Regions from separate parts of the Lentzea miocenica genome, predicted to be linked through region 2. Evidence: riboswitches for the same ligand, from Rfam matches in the RefSeq annotation. Region 2 holds a riboswitch; the other holds the start of a gene.
What was found. A riboswitch is a leader RNA that binds a small molecule or an ion and turns the genes downstream of it on or off. The one in region 2 is predicted to bind cobalamin.

Region 1 (5,961 bases), on a different contig from region 2:
GCCGTCACTCCGGTCGTACCCGCCGCGCTGCGCACCCTGGTGAGGGCCCGCTTCTCGTTGCCGCCGACGCTCGCGAACAACGGGTCCTCGTCGCACGCCGGCCTGCGGAAACTCGTCGCGTCGTTCTTCACGCCGGTTCGTGTCGCCGCCGCGGAGCCTCGCATCCGGGAGCTCGTTTTGGAACGGCTGGGTGGCACGGATCTCGTGCACTCACTCGCGTGGGACCTGCCGGCGATCGTGCTGATGGACCTGCTCGGCCTGGAGAACGTCGACATCCCGACGCTCAAACGGTGGAGCTCCGGATCGCTGGAGTTCTTCTGGGGCAACATCTCCCGCGAACGTCAGCTGGAACTGGTCGACGACGTCGGCGACTTCCACCAGTGGCTGATCAAGCGCTACCACGCCGGGGACGGCGAGCTGTTCTGCGCGCTGGCCGACGCCGGCGTGTCCGCCGAGGACTCCGCCGGGCTCTGCTACTTCCTGCTGATCGCGGGCCAGGAGACGACGACTCAGTTGTTGTCCACGGCGTTGCGTCGCGCGTTGCAAGACCGCGCGTTGTGGGCTCGCTTGCCGTTGCCCGGTGTCGCTGAGTCGTTCGTGGAGGACGTGCTGCGGACCGACACGCCCGTGGTGACCTGGCGGCGGCTGACTGCCCGTGAGGTCGTGCTGTCCGGTGTGCGCGTCCCTGCCGGTGCCGAGCTCGTGTTGTTGTTGAGCGGCAAGGAGAGCGACCCTCGCCACCTCGCGTTCGGCTATGGCCGCCACTTCTGCCTCGGCGCCGGGCTGGCGCGGTTGGAGGCCGCGGTGACCCTGCGGACCGTGGCGGAGCACGAGCCGTCGTTGCGCCTGGCCGGTGACGATCCGGAGTGGCTCAACCTGCTGTCGTTCCGCGCGCCCAGGTCGGTCACGGTCGCGCGATGAGCTTGCCCTGCGTGGTCCGAGCTTCGAGTGCTCGGTGCGCTTCGGCGATCTCTTCGAGCTGGTAGACCTCGCCGAGCACCGGCTTGAGGTGGTGGCTGAACACCTCTTCCGGCGTCACGTCGCGAGGGAGCCCCATGACCGCGACACCCTTGCGGAAGACGTCGCTCGCCGACACGTCCAACGGCTCACCGCTCGCGAACCCGAACACGACCATGCGCCCCACACCGTCCTTGAGCAGTTCGAACGCCCGCTTCCCGACGGCGCCGCCGATGGACTCGAACGCGGTGGTGCCCTGCAGCGCCAGCGCTTCGCGACCGCCGGTCCGGATCTCGATGCCGTGAATCGGACTACCGGTCCATATCGCCGGCACGGTCGAACGGACCGCCAGTCCCTCAGCGTCCGCGGTGTCCAACCGGACTGCCGGTCCGGATCGTCCTCCACCAAGCACACGCCCTGCTCGCCGTGTTGAGGGGAGAACACATCGCATTCCTGCTCGAGCGGCGCATGACCGCCTATGACGTCCGGGCGGGCGTTATCTCGCTCGCCGACACGCTCGCGGCTGAGGTTTGATGCTGGGGTGTTGAACCGCCAGCTCTCCGGAGTCACGAAGCGCACCCTGCTCGAAGAGCTCGGCCCGGTGCCGGACGTCGAGCCCGACCGCTACGGCGACGGCGGCCCGGTGGGCGCGCTGGAGGAGCGGGTCGCGCAACTGCTGGGCACCGAGGCCGCGTTGTTCGTGCCGACCGGGACGATGGCGCAGCAGATCGCGCTGAAGTGCTGGGCCGACCGCACGCACAACCCGATCGTCGCGATGCACCCGCAGGCGCACCCGCTCAACCACGAGGACGACGCGCTGACCGTGCTGTCCGGCCTGCGTCCGATCAAGGTGCCGAACTCCGAGGTGGCCACCTGTCCTGAGCCGTACGGGACGCTGCTGCTCGAGGTGCCGGACCGCGAGGCCGGGTTCGTCCTGCCGACCTGGGACGAGCTGACCACGCTGGTGGACCAGGCCCGCGAACGGGACGCGGTCGTGCACCTCGACGGCGCGCGGCTGTGGGAGAGCACGTACGGCCTGGGCAAGCCTCTGACCGAGATCGCGGGCCTGTTCGACTCGGTGTACGTCTCGTTCTACAAGTCGCTGGAGGGCATGTCGGGCGCGGCGCTCGCGGGCAGCCAGGACTTCATCGACCAGGCACGGGTCTGGCGGCACCGGTACGGCGGCATGCTGTTCCAGCAGTGGCCGGCGGCGCTGTCCGCGATGCACGGGCTGGACACGGTGCTCCCGAAGCTCGGCGGCTACGTCGAGCACGCCAAGGTCGTGGCCGCGGCGATGGGCCTGCCGGAGCCGCACACCCACCAGTTCGCGCTGCACCTGCCGGGTGACCCGAAGAAGCTGACCGAGGCGAGTGGCGAGTTCCTCGGCTCGTTCTGGCGGGACGGCACGCTCGCGAAGACCGAGATCACCGTGGCCGCGCCCGCGCTGGAGTGGACCGCCGACGAGGTCCGGGAGGCCTGGGCGGAGTTCCAGAGCCTGATCTAGGGCGACATCGCTCACCTGGCTGTTGGTCGCGCGGGTGCGAAATGCGACGATGCCGGGGCTGTGAGGGGAGTGCGAGGAAGCCGGTGCGAATCCGGCGCCGTCCCGCGACTGTGACCGGTCTCAAGGAGAAGCCGGGAGTCAGGAACTCGTCCCCCTCTTGATCACCGACCGCGGGCGTGGACACCCGAGGAAGGACTTCGCCGAGCATGTTCCCCTTTTCGGCTGTCGTCGGACATGACGACCTCCGGCTGGCCCTCCTGTTGAACGCCGTGCACCCCGGCATCGGTGGTGTTCTCGTGCGTGGCGAGAAGGGCACCGCGAAGTCGACGATCGTGCGTGCCCTGGCCGCGCTGCTGCCGGAACTCGACGTCTCGCAGGGCTGCCGTTTCGGCTGTGTGCCCGGCAGCACCGACTGCCCCGACGCGCCGCACGAGAGTGTTGAACGCCGTCCGGCCAAGCTGGTCGAACTGCCTGTGGGCGCCACTGAGGACCGGCTGGTGGGCTCGCTCGACCTGGAGAAGGCGCTGACCGAGGGCGTGCGGGCGTTCCAGCCCGGTCTGCTCGCCGCGGCGCACCGGGGCGTGCTCTACGTCGACGAGGTCAACCTGCTGCACGACCACCTGGTCGACCTGCTGCTGGACGCCGCCGCGATGGGGCGCGCGCACGTCGAACGCGAAGGCGTGTCGATCTCGCACCCGTCCCAGTTCCTGCTGGTCGGCACCATGAACCCGGAGGAGGGCGAGCTGCGGCCGCAGCTGCTCGACCGGTTCGGGCTGACCGTGGCGGTGAAGGCGGCCCGCGACGTCGGCGTCCGCACCGAGGTGATCCGGCGCCGGCTCGCCTACGAGGCCGACCCCGTGCCGTTCGCGGCGAAGTGGGCGGAAGAGGACGCCGCGCTGAAGCGGCAGATCGAGCACGCCCGCGAGAACCTCAAGGCCGTGTCCCTTCCGGACGGTGAACTGCGCCGGATCGCCGCTGTCTGCGCGGCGTTCGAGGTCGACGGCATGCGCGCGGACCTCGTCGTCGCCCGTGCCGCCACCGCGCACGCCGCCTGGCGAGGTGCCCGGCAGGTCGAGGAGACCGACGTCGAGGTCGCGGTCAGGCTCGCCCTGCCGCACCGGCGCCGCCGCGACCCGTTCGACGAGCCCGGCATCGAGGAACAGCAGCTCGAGGACGCCATGCGCCAGGCCGCCGAGCACGCGGAAGAACCGGAAGAGGGCCCGGACGACGACGGCCCCGGCGGTGGTGAACTGCCCGAACCGCAGGAAGGCCCGGCGGGCAACGGAAACGCGCCGCGGGACCGTCCCGCACCGGAACCCGCACCCGCGTTCAAGGCGCGGCTGCTGGAGGTGCCAGGAGTCGGCGAAGGCGCACCGGGCAAGCGTTCCAGGGCCCGTGCCCGGACCGGCCGGATCGTGCGTTCGTCCAAAGTGGACGGCAACGGCCTGCATCTCGTCGACACGCTCACCAACGCGGCACCGCACCAGCAGGCGCGCGGCCGCAGCGGCCCCGGACTCCTGCTCACCGCGGGAGATCTCCGCAAGGCGGTCAGGGAGGGCAAGGAGTCGAACCTCGTCCTGTTCGTCGTCGACGCCTCTGGCTCGATGGCGGCACGGCAGCGGATGTCGGCCGTCAGCGGCGCGGTCGTCTCGCTGCTGCGCGACGCCTACCAGCGCCGGGACAAGGTCGGCGTGGTGACGTTCCGCGGCAACCAGGCCGAAGTCGCTTTGCCCCCGACGACTTCCGTCGACGCGGCGGCCACCCGCCTGAAGAAGATGCGCACCGGCGGCAGGACCCCGCTCGCGGACGGACTGCTGAAGGCCCACCGCGTCCTGGAGATCGAACGGCTGCGCGACCCGCGGAAGCGCCCGCTCGTGGTGTTGCTGACCGACGGCCGCGCGACCTCGTCCGGCCTCGGCGGCGACCCGATGAAGGACGCCCTGAAGGCCGCCGGCCTGCTCGAACAGACCGCCGTCGTGGTCGTGGACTGCGAACAGGGCCACATCAGGCTCGGCCTCGCGCAGAAGATCGCCGAAGCCCTGCAGGGCACCTGCGTCCGTCTCGACCAGCTCAGCGCCGACCACCTCGCCGGCGTCGTCCGGGCCGCATAAGGAGAATCCAGTGCCTCAAGGACAACCAACCGAGGTGCCGAAGGACGGCCTGACCACCCGCCAGCGCCGCAACCGGCCGTTGCTGATGCTGCACACCGGTGAGATGAAGGGGAAGTCGACGTCGGCGTTCGGCATGGCGCTGCGCGGCTGGAACCAGGGCTGGGACATCGGCGTGTTCCAGTTCGTGAAGTCCGCCAAGTGGAAGGTGGGCGAGGAGTCCGCGTTCAAGGCGCTCGGCCGGCTGCACGACGAGACCGGCGAGGGCGGCGCGGTCGAGTGGCACAAGATGGGCGAGGGCTGGTCCTGGACCCGCAAGCAGGGCACCGAGGACGACCACGCCACTGCCGCCCTTGAGGGCTGGCAGGAGATCTCGCGCCGTCTGCGGTCCGAACGCCACGGCTTCTACGTCCTCGACGAGTTCACCTACCCGCTGCACTGGGGCTGGATCGACGTCGACGAGGTGGTCGACACGCTGGTCAACCGGCCAGGTCACCAGCACGTCGTGATCACCGGCCGGTACGCGCCGGACAAGCTGATCGCCGCCGCCGACCTCGTCGTGGAGATGACCAAGGTCAAGCACCCGATGGACGCCGGGCAGAAGGGCCAGCGGGGGATCGAGTGGTGACCAGATGGTGAACAGGCTGGTCGTCGCGGCCCCCGCCTCCGGCAGCGGCAAGACCACGGTGGCGACGGGCCTGATGGCGGCGTTGCGCCGGGCCGGGTCGCGGGTCGCGCCGTTCAAGGTGGGGCCCGACTACATCGACCCCGGCTACCACTCGCTGGCCACGGCCCGTCCTGGCCGCAACCTCGACCCGGTCATGGTCGGCGAGCACCGGATTCCCGGCCTGTTCGCGCACGGCTCCAAGGGCTGTGACATCGCGGTGGTCGAGGGCGTGATGGGCCTGTTCGACGGACGGGTCGACACCGCGGGCGTCGGCTCGACCGCGCACGTGGCGAAGCTGATCAACGCGCCCGTGCTGTTCGTGGTGGACGCACGGGGGCAAAGCCGATCACTCGCGGCGCTGCTGCACGGGTTCCGCGGCTACGACCCGACGGTCCGGCTCGGTGGCGTGATCCTCAACCAGGTCGGGTCGGAACGGCACGAGCAGGTGCTGAGATCCGCGTGCGACGAGGTCGGTCTCGACGTGCTGGGCGTGTTGCCGCGTGATCCGCAGTTCTCCTTGCCCTCACGGCACTTGGGGCTCGTGACGGCCGCGGAGCACGGGTCGGAGGCCGTCGCCGCCGTCGACGCGATCGCCGCCGCGGTGGCGAAGCACGTCGATCTTGACGCGGTGCGCAGGCTGGCGTCGTCGGTGCCCGCGATGGCGGTGGCCGCGTGGGAACCGCAGGTCGAGGCGGTGGCTGACGAACCGCTGGTCGCGGTGGCTG
Region 2 (5,961 bases):
AACTCGACGTCGTGCGTGGCCAGCACGATCGCGCTGTCGAGGTCCTTCAGGACCCTGGCGAGCGCTTCCTTCGCCGGGTAGTCGAGGCCGCGCGTCGGTTCGTCGAGCAGCAGCACGTCCGGGGCGCCGGTCAGCATCACGGCGAGCACGAGCGCCAGCCGTTGCCCCTCGGACAGGTCGCGCGGGTGGACGTCCTGCGGCACGCAAGCCAAGCCGTCCAACAACTTCCGGCACGTTCCTGCCGGTTTACCGGTCTCGTTGTCAGCCTGCGCGCACTCCTCCGCGACCGTCTCCAGGTAGAGCAGGTCGGACGGCTGTTGCGGCACCAGCGCCACGGTTCGGCGTCTTTGGGCGGGCTTCAGCGTCTTCGGATCGGTACCGTCGACCGCGACCGTGCCGGACGTGCGTCTGCCACTCCCCTGCACCGCCCAGAGCAGCGACGACTTGCCGGAACCGTTGCGCCCCATGAGCGCGACGCGTTCGCCGGCACCGACGGTGACAGATACCCCTTGCACAGCCTGGACATCGCCGTACTTCACCACGACGTCTCGTGCTTCGAGCACGGGCTTGGAGGTTTGCGGGGTCTCGGTCGCGGGCTGCGGAAGTCGGGCGCGCAGTGGTGCCGCGACTCGGCGCGCGTCTCGTACCGACACCGGAACCGGCGACCACCCGGCGAGCTGGGCGAGCCTGACGACCGGCGGGGCGACCAGGGCTGCGGCGAGCACCTCACCAACGTCGCCGATCTCGCCTTGTGGCAGGAGGAGGGCTCGGTCCGCGTACTGGGCGACGCGTTCCAGCCGATGTTCGGCGATCACCACGGTCATCCCGAGGTCGTGCACAAGTCGTTGCACCGCAGCGAGAACGTCCTCGGCGGCCCCCGGGTCCAGTGCCGATGTGGGTTCGTCCAGCACGAGGATCCGCGGATGGGCCGTGAGGGCCGCACCGATCGCGACCCGTTGCTGCTGGCCACCGCTCAGCGTCGCAAGTGGACGGTTCCGCAGCGATGCAAGGCCCAGCAGGTCGAGGGTTTCCTCGACGCGCTTGCGCATGACGTCACCGGGCAGGCCCAGCGACTCCATCGAGTAGGCGAGCTCGTCCTCGACGTTGTCCGCGACGAAACCCGCCATCGGGTCCTGGCCGACGAAGCCGACCACGTCCGCCAGCTCACGCGGCGGGAACCGGGAGGTGTCGCGGCCGTCCACGAGCACGCGGCCGGCCAGGGTGCCGCCGCTGAAGTGCGGGACCAGGCCGTTGACGGCGCGCAGGAACGTCGACTTGCCCGAACCGGTGCGGCCGACGACCAGGCAGAGTTCGCCCTCGGGGATCTCCACCGAGAGGTTCGACAGCACCGGCTTTTCGGCGTAGGTGATCGTGACGTCCTCGAACCTGATCATGCTTCCCTCGCGATCGCCACTGGCACCAGCGCCACCAACACGGCCAGCGCCGGCACCAGCGGCAGTTCCGGTGCCTGCAACGGAACCGTCGGCGGCGACAACGCCGGGTCCGCCGAGAACACCAGCGCCACCGCCCCCAGCACCCCGCTCAACGCCACCCCGACGGCCCTGGCCGTCCACCGGTCCGGCCGATAACGCGTGCGCGGCACCCGGCGCGCGCCGACCTTCAGGCCCGCGATCGCCAGCACGCCACCGAGCGCGAGCAAGGGCCAGCCGGAGTAGGCGTCGGCGAGCAGCCCGTACATGCCGATGCAGGACCCGAACAGCCCGGCCAGCACCAATGTCCCGGTCAGCGCCCGGTCCCGGCGCGAGATGCCCGCCGTGCGGCCATATCCGCGGGAGTCCATGGAGGCGGCCAGCACCAACGACCGTTCGAGAGCGTCTTCCAGCACCGGCACCAACATCGTGCGGATCGCCTTCGCACCACGTGCCGTGTCGCCGCGGAGCTGACGAGCCCTGCGCACCGACCGTGCGGACGCGACCAGTTGTGGTGCAACGGTCAGCGCCACCACCACGGCCACGCTCACCTCGTACAACGCGGCGGGCAGTGAGCGCAGCAGGCGTTTGGGGTTCGCGAGGGCGTTGGCGGCACCGACGCAGCTGAGGATCGTCGCGAGCAGCAAACCCTGGTACAGCGCGAAAACCAGGCCCTCCGCGGAGACCGGTCCGCCGATCCTGATGCCCTGGGCCCAGTCCGGGAGCGGGACCTGGGGCAGGGTGAACAGCACGGTCGGGCCTGCGATCCCGCCGAGGAACACGTGCAGGACCACGCGCAGGCCGATGATCAGCAGGCCGAACTTGAGGAACACGCCGTAGGTTCCGGCCCACAGCGTGTTCGCCCGGCAGGTCACGACGACCACTCCGGCCACGGCGAGGATCAGGCCCAGCATCAGCGGGTTGGTGGTGCGGCTGGCGGCGGTGGCCAGGCCCAGAGCCCAGAGCCACCACGCGCCGGAGTGAAGCCTCACTCGGCTTCCGCACCACGCCGACGGCGTGCGACCACCAGCCCTGCCACGACGAGCGCCGCGATCAGCACCACGCCGATCACCGTCCACAACCAGCCGGACCCGGACTTCTCCTCAGCCTGCTGCGCCTTCTCCTCAACAGCCGTCGACGTCTCCCCCACCGACGACGACACCGCCGACGAAGGCGTCGAAGAAGAAGCCACCACCGAGGACGACGTTGGAGCTGCCGAAGAGGTGGGCGGTGCGGTAGTCGTTGTCACCGCAGGCGGTTGCTGGGCCGGAGGTTGCCCCACCGGCGGCGGTTGCGGCGCGGGCGGCTGAGGCTGGGGTGCCGGAGCCGCGGGCGGGGCGATGCCGGGTTGTTCTCCAGCCCCGAACGCCCAGCCCTCAACGGTGCCGCGAGCGGGCACGTAGGTCGCGGCGCCCTGGTTGCTGTACGACCAGGCGCCACCGGCGGGTGCGTGCCAGTACGACCAGTAGGCCGTGGCGGGCGAGGTGTTGACGCACTTGTCCGCGTCCGCGCCCGGCTTTCCGTTGATGCGGCAGACAAAGCCCTGCTGCCGTGACGCGTAGGTGTAGCCGAACCCGGCCGCCGTCAGCGCCGCCACCCCCGACGACGGACTGCCCGGCGCGCACCCCTGCCGCACGCCTCCCCCGAGACCGCGGTAGTCCACGACGACCGTCACGCCGTCGCAACCGGCCGCGTGCGCCGGCACCGGTACGAACGCGGCTACCAGTGCCAGCGCGGCGAAAAGCCTTTTCACGGAGTGGCTGCCGGGGCCACGCCCGCGCCGAACGCCCAGCCCTCGACGGTGCCCGGCGCCGGGTTGTAGCTGCCCGCGCCCGAGGTGCTGTAGGTCCAGGTGCCACCGGGCGCGGCGTGCCAGTACGACCAGTACGCGCTGGTGGTGGGGGCGGTGCACGGGTTCGGCAGCAGGTTGATCCGGCACACGAAACCGGGCTGACGCGGCACGAACGAGTAGGTGAAACTGGCGTCGGTCAGCGCCTGGAGGCCGGTGGCCGGGTCGGTCGTGGTGCATCCGGTCTGGACGCCGCCGCCCAGCGCGGCGAAGTCCACCACCACCTTCACGCCCGCGCACTGGGCTGCGGAAGCAGCGGGCGACGTGACCACGAACGTACTCGCGACGAGGGCGAGGACGGCAAGCATGCGGCGCATCAGGCACCAACCTTCCGACGACGGGAAACGACGAGCAGGACGGCACCGGCGAGCACCGCGAAGGAACCGAACAGGGTCAACGGCACGACCTGGTCGGGACCCGTGACGGCGAGCGGCGGGTCAGCCGGGGTCCCGGGACCGGCCGGGGCGGGCACGGTGGGCGACGGAGAAGGCGTGGTCGTGCAGTCGATCGCAGGCACACCAGCGGAAGCGGAGGACGCCGACACGTCGGCGAGGCTCACCCGAGCAAGGCCGAGCATCGCCTGGGTGGTGGCGCGCACCGCCGGGTACAGCTCGAAACCGGTGCTGTCGTAGGAGACCGCACCGCGTTGCGCCTCAGGTCCGGCACATCCGACCTGCAACGACTTCAGGTACGCCACGGCCTTGTCCGCGACCTCCGCACGGCCACCGGCGACGAGCGCGCCGACCGCGAGCCCGGTGCTGTTGGCGTTCGCGCCCGCCGTCGCCGACGGGAACCCGCCGTCCGCCTTCTGCTGCGCCACGAGCCAGGCCAACGCCTTCGGCGCGGCGGACTTCTCGCCCACCGCCAGCAGTGCCTGCAGCACCATCGCGGTTCCGTCCACATCGGACCTGCACGTCGGCTGCCCGAACGCGATCGGGAAACCGCCGTCCGGGCACTGCGTGGAAACCTGGTACGCCAGCCCCTTGTCGAACGGCAGCGCCGCGCGCTTCAGCACGATGATCGCCAACGCCTGCGTGAACGCGTTGGTCTGGTCCCACTCGGGATCGGTCTTGTCGCGGTACCGGCCCGATTCCTCCTGCAGCGCCGAAAGCCGCGCCAGCAGGTCGACGCCCGCGAACTTGTGCGGATCGGTGCCGAGCGTCTGCGCGACCAGCGCGAGCTTCGCCAGGCCACCGACGTACGACTCGGCCTCACCGTCACCGACCAGGAACGCCAGCTGCTCCGGCTGAGCCAGCCAGGCAGCGGCCTTGGTGGCGGTGGACTTGCCGACACCGGCCGCCGCCAGCGCGTACACGCCGTCCGCGGTCAGCCCGGGATCGACGAGATCAGGCCCCTTGAGCAGGTGGTCGCCGCCGGCGAACTGGCTGGCCAGCCACGTTCCCGCAGCCGGCGCCTCGGCCGCCTGCGCCCGCGGTGTCGCCACGAGCGCGGCCGCGATGATCGCGACCAGCACGGATGTCCGTCTCACTACGCCTCCCTGCCCCGCGGTCCTCGACGGGGTTGGTGGAGCTACCGCGCGCCACGGGCAGTCGGACTATCACCGTTGCGGGTCAGTGCCGGAGTTTCACCGGCTTCCCCCGCGGCGTGCGGATGCTGTTGTCAACCAAGGATCGTGCGGGAGGGATCAATCCGAGTCAAATGGCTGTGAGCTGGGCCATCCACCGGCACAATCGTGGTGTGGGGGAATTCGAAAACATGATCATGGCGGCCGTGCCGTCGATCGAGGCGCTCATCCCGGCCGCTCCAGCCGCCGAACTCGGCAGGTACGAACCGCGCCAGTGGACCGGTCGTCCCGACTACGGCACGCCCGTCCAGCGAGCGCTCGACGACTTCGCGGGGCTGACCGCGGAGCGGTTGCTCGGCGCGCTGGAGTTGGGCGTGGCCGGGCTGACGCTGACGGCGCCGGCCGCGGTGGTGACCGGCCTGCAGCCGCTCCCGGACGGCAGCCTCTTCTCGCTCATCTCGTCCAACGGCCAGAGCGCGCTCAAGACACCGGTCTCCATGGTCACGGCTGTCCACCGCGGCGCGACCGAACTGGTCACCGAACAGGTGCGGTCGATGGCGGGGCTGCTCGACCTCAGTGAGGTGAGCGGAGACGAAGCCTCGATCATCGCCAAGCACGGCGCGGCGCATCTCGCACTGGCCGTGGCGGTGTCGGCGGCGGTGCTGCGGGCGATCGGCACGCCGACCGCGACCGACCCGGTGGCGATCATCGGTGTCGCCATCGGCGTGACCGCGCTGCTGTTGCCGTCGATCCCGAAGCCTCCCGCGTACGAGCAGGCGGTGCTGGAGAAGCGGAGGGCCGAGTACATCGGCTCGTCCTGGCCGACGAACGTTCCGGTGTTCGCCCACGAGTTCGTGTTCGTGGAACAGCCGAGTCTCGACAATGCGGACTTCGGGGCCACCGGACTCGTGGCAGCGATCAGCACCGGGTTCGCGGTGCGCACCGGGATCGCGGAGGGCACGGTGCCGGTGTCGGTCCGGGTGGTGCTCGACGTCCCCGGTGAGGAGGAGATCACGCACTGGGACGAGGTGGCCGAGGCGAGCTTCACCGCCGAGCAGGGTGACGCGCGGCTCGGTCACGGTGGAATGCCGCCGTGGCCAGGAGAGTTCCGCGTTCGAGTGCATGCGCGCGGGCGGGACGGGGACGACGAGGAGCAC

Region 1: linked by a shared signal. The riboswitch ahead of SK803_RS26505 (putative cobaltochelatase) and the one ahead of SK803_RS21785 (prenyltransferase/squalene oxidase repeat-containing protein) in region 2 are both predicted to bind cobalamin.

The regions. Positions count from the first base shown of each region.
Region 1 is NZ_JAXAVW010000022.1:154,623-160,583, reverse strand. Features, by position in the region: gene SK803_RS26520 (cytochrome P450 family protein) at 1-921, shown strand, start outside; gene SK803_RS26515 (zinc-binding dehydrogenase) at 905-1,333, opposite strand; gene SK803_RS26510 (threonine aldolase family protein) at 1,502-2,461, shown strand; cobalamin riboswitch at 2,500-2,629, shown strand; gene SK803_RS26505 (putative cobaltochelatase) at 2,668-4,572, shown strand; gene cobO (cob(I)yrinic acid a,c-diamide adenosyltransferase) at 4,583-5,197, shown strand; gene SK803_RS26495 (cobyrinate a,c-diamide synthase) at 5,202-5,961, shown strand, end outside.
Region 2 is NZ_JAXAVW010000017.1:109,828-115,788, forward strand. Features, by position in the region: gene SK803_RS21765 (ABC transporter ATP-binding protein) at 1-1,394, opposite strand, end outside; gene SK803_RS21770 (CbiQ family ECF transporter T component) at 1,391-2,422, opposite strand; gene SK803_RS21775 (hypothetical protein) at 2,419-3,183, opposite strand; gene SK803_RS21780 (hypothetical protein) at 3,180-3,596, opposite strand; gene SK803_RS21785 (prenyltransferase/squalene oxidase repeat-containing protein) at 3,596-4,768, opposite strand; adenosylcobalamin-variant (AdoCbl-variant) riboswitch at 4,816-4,887, opposite strand.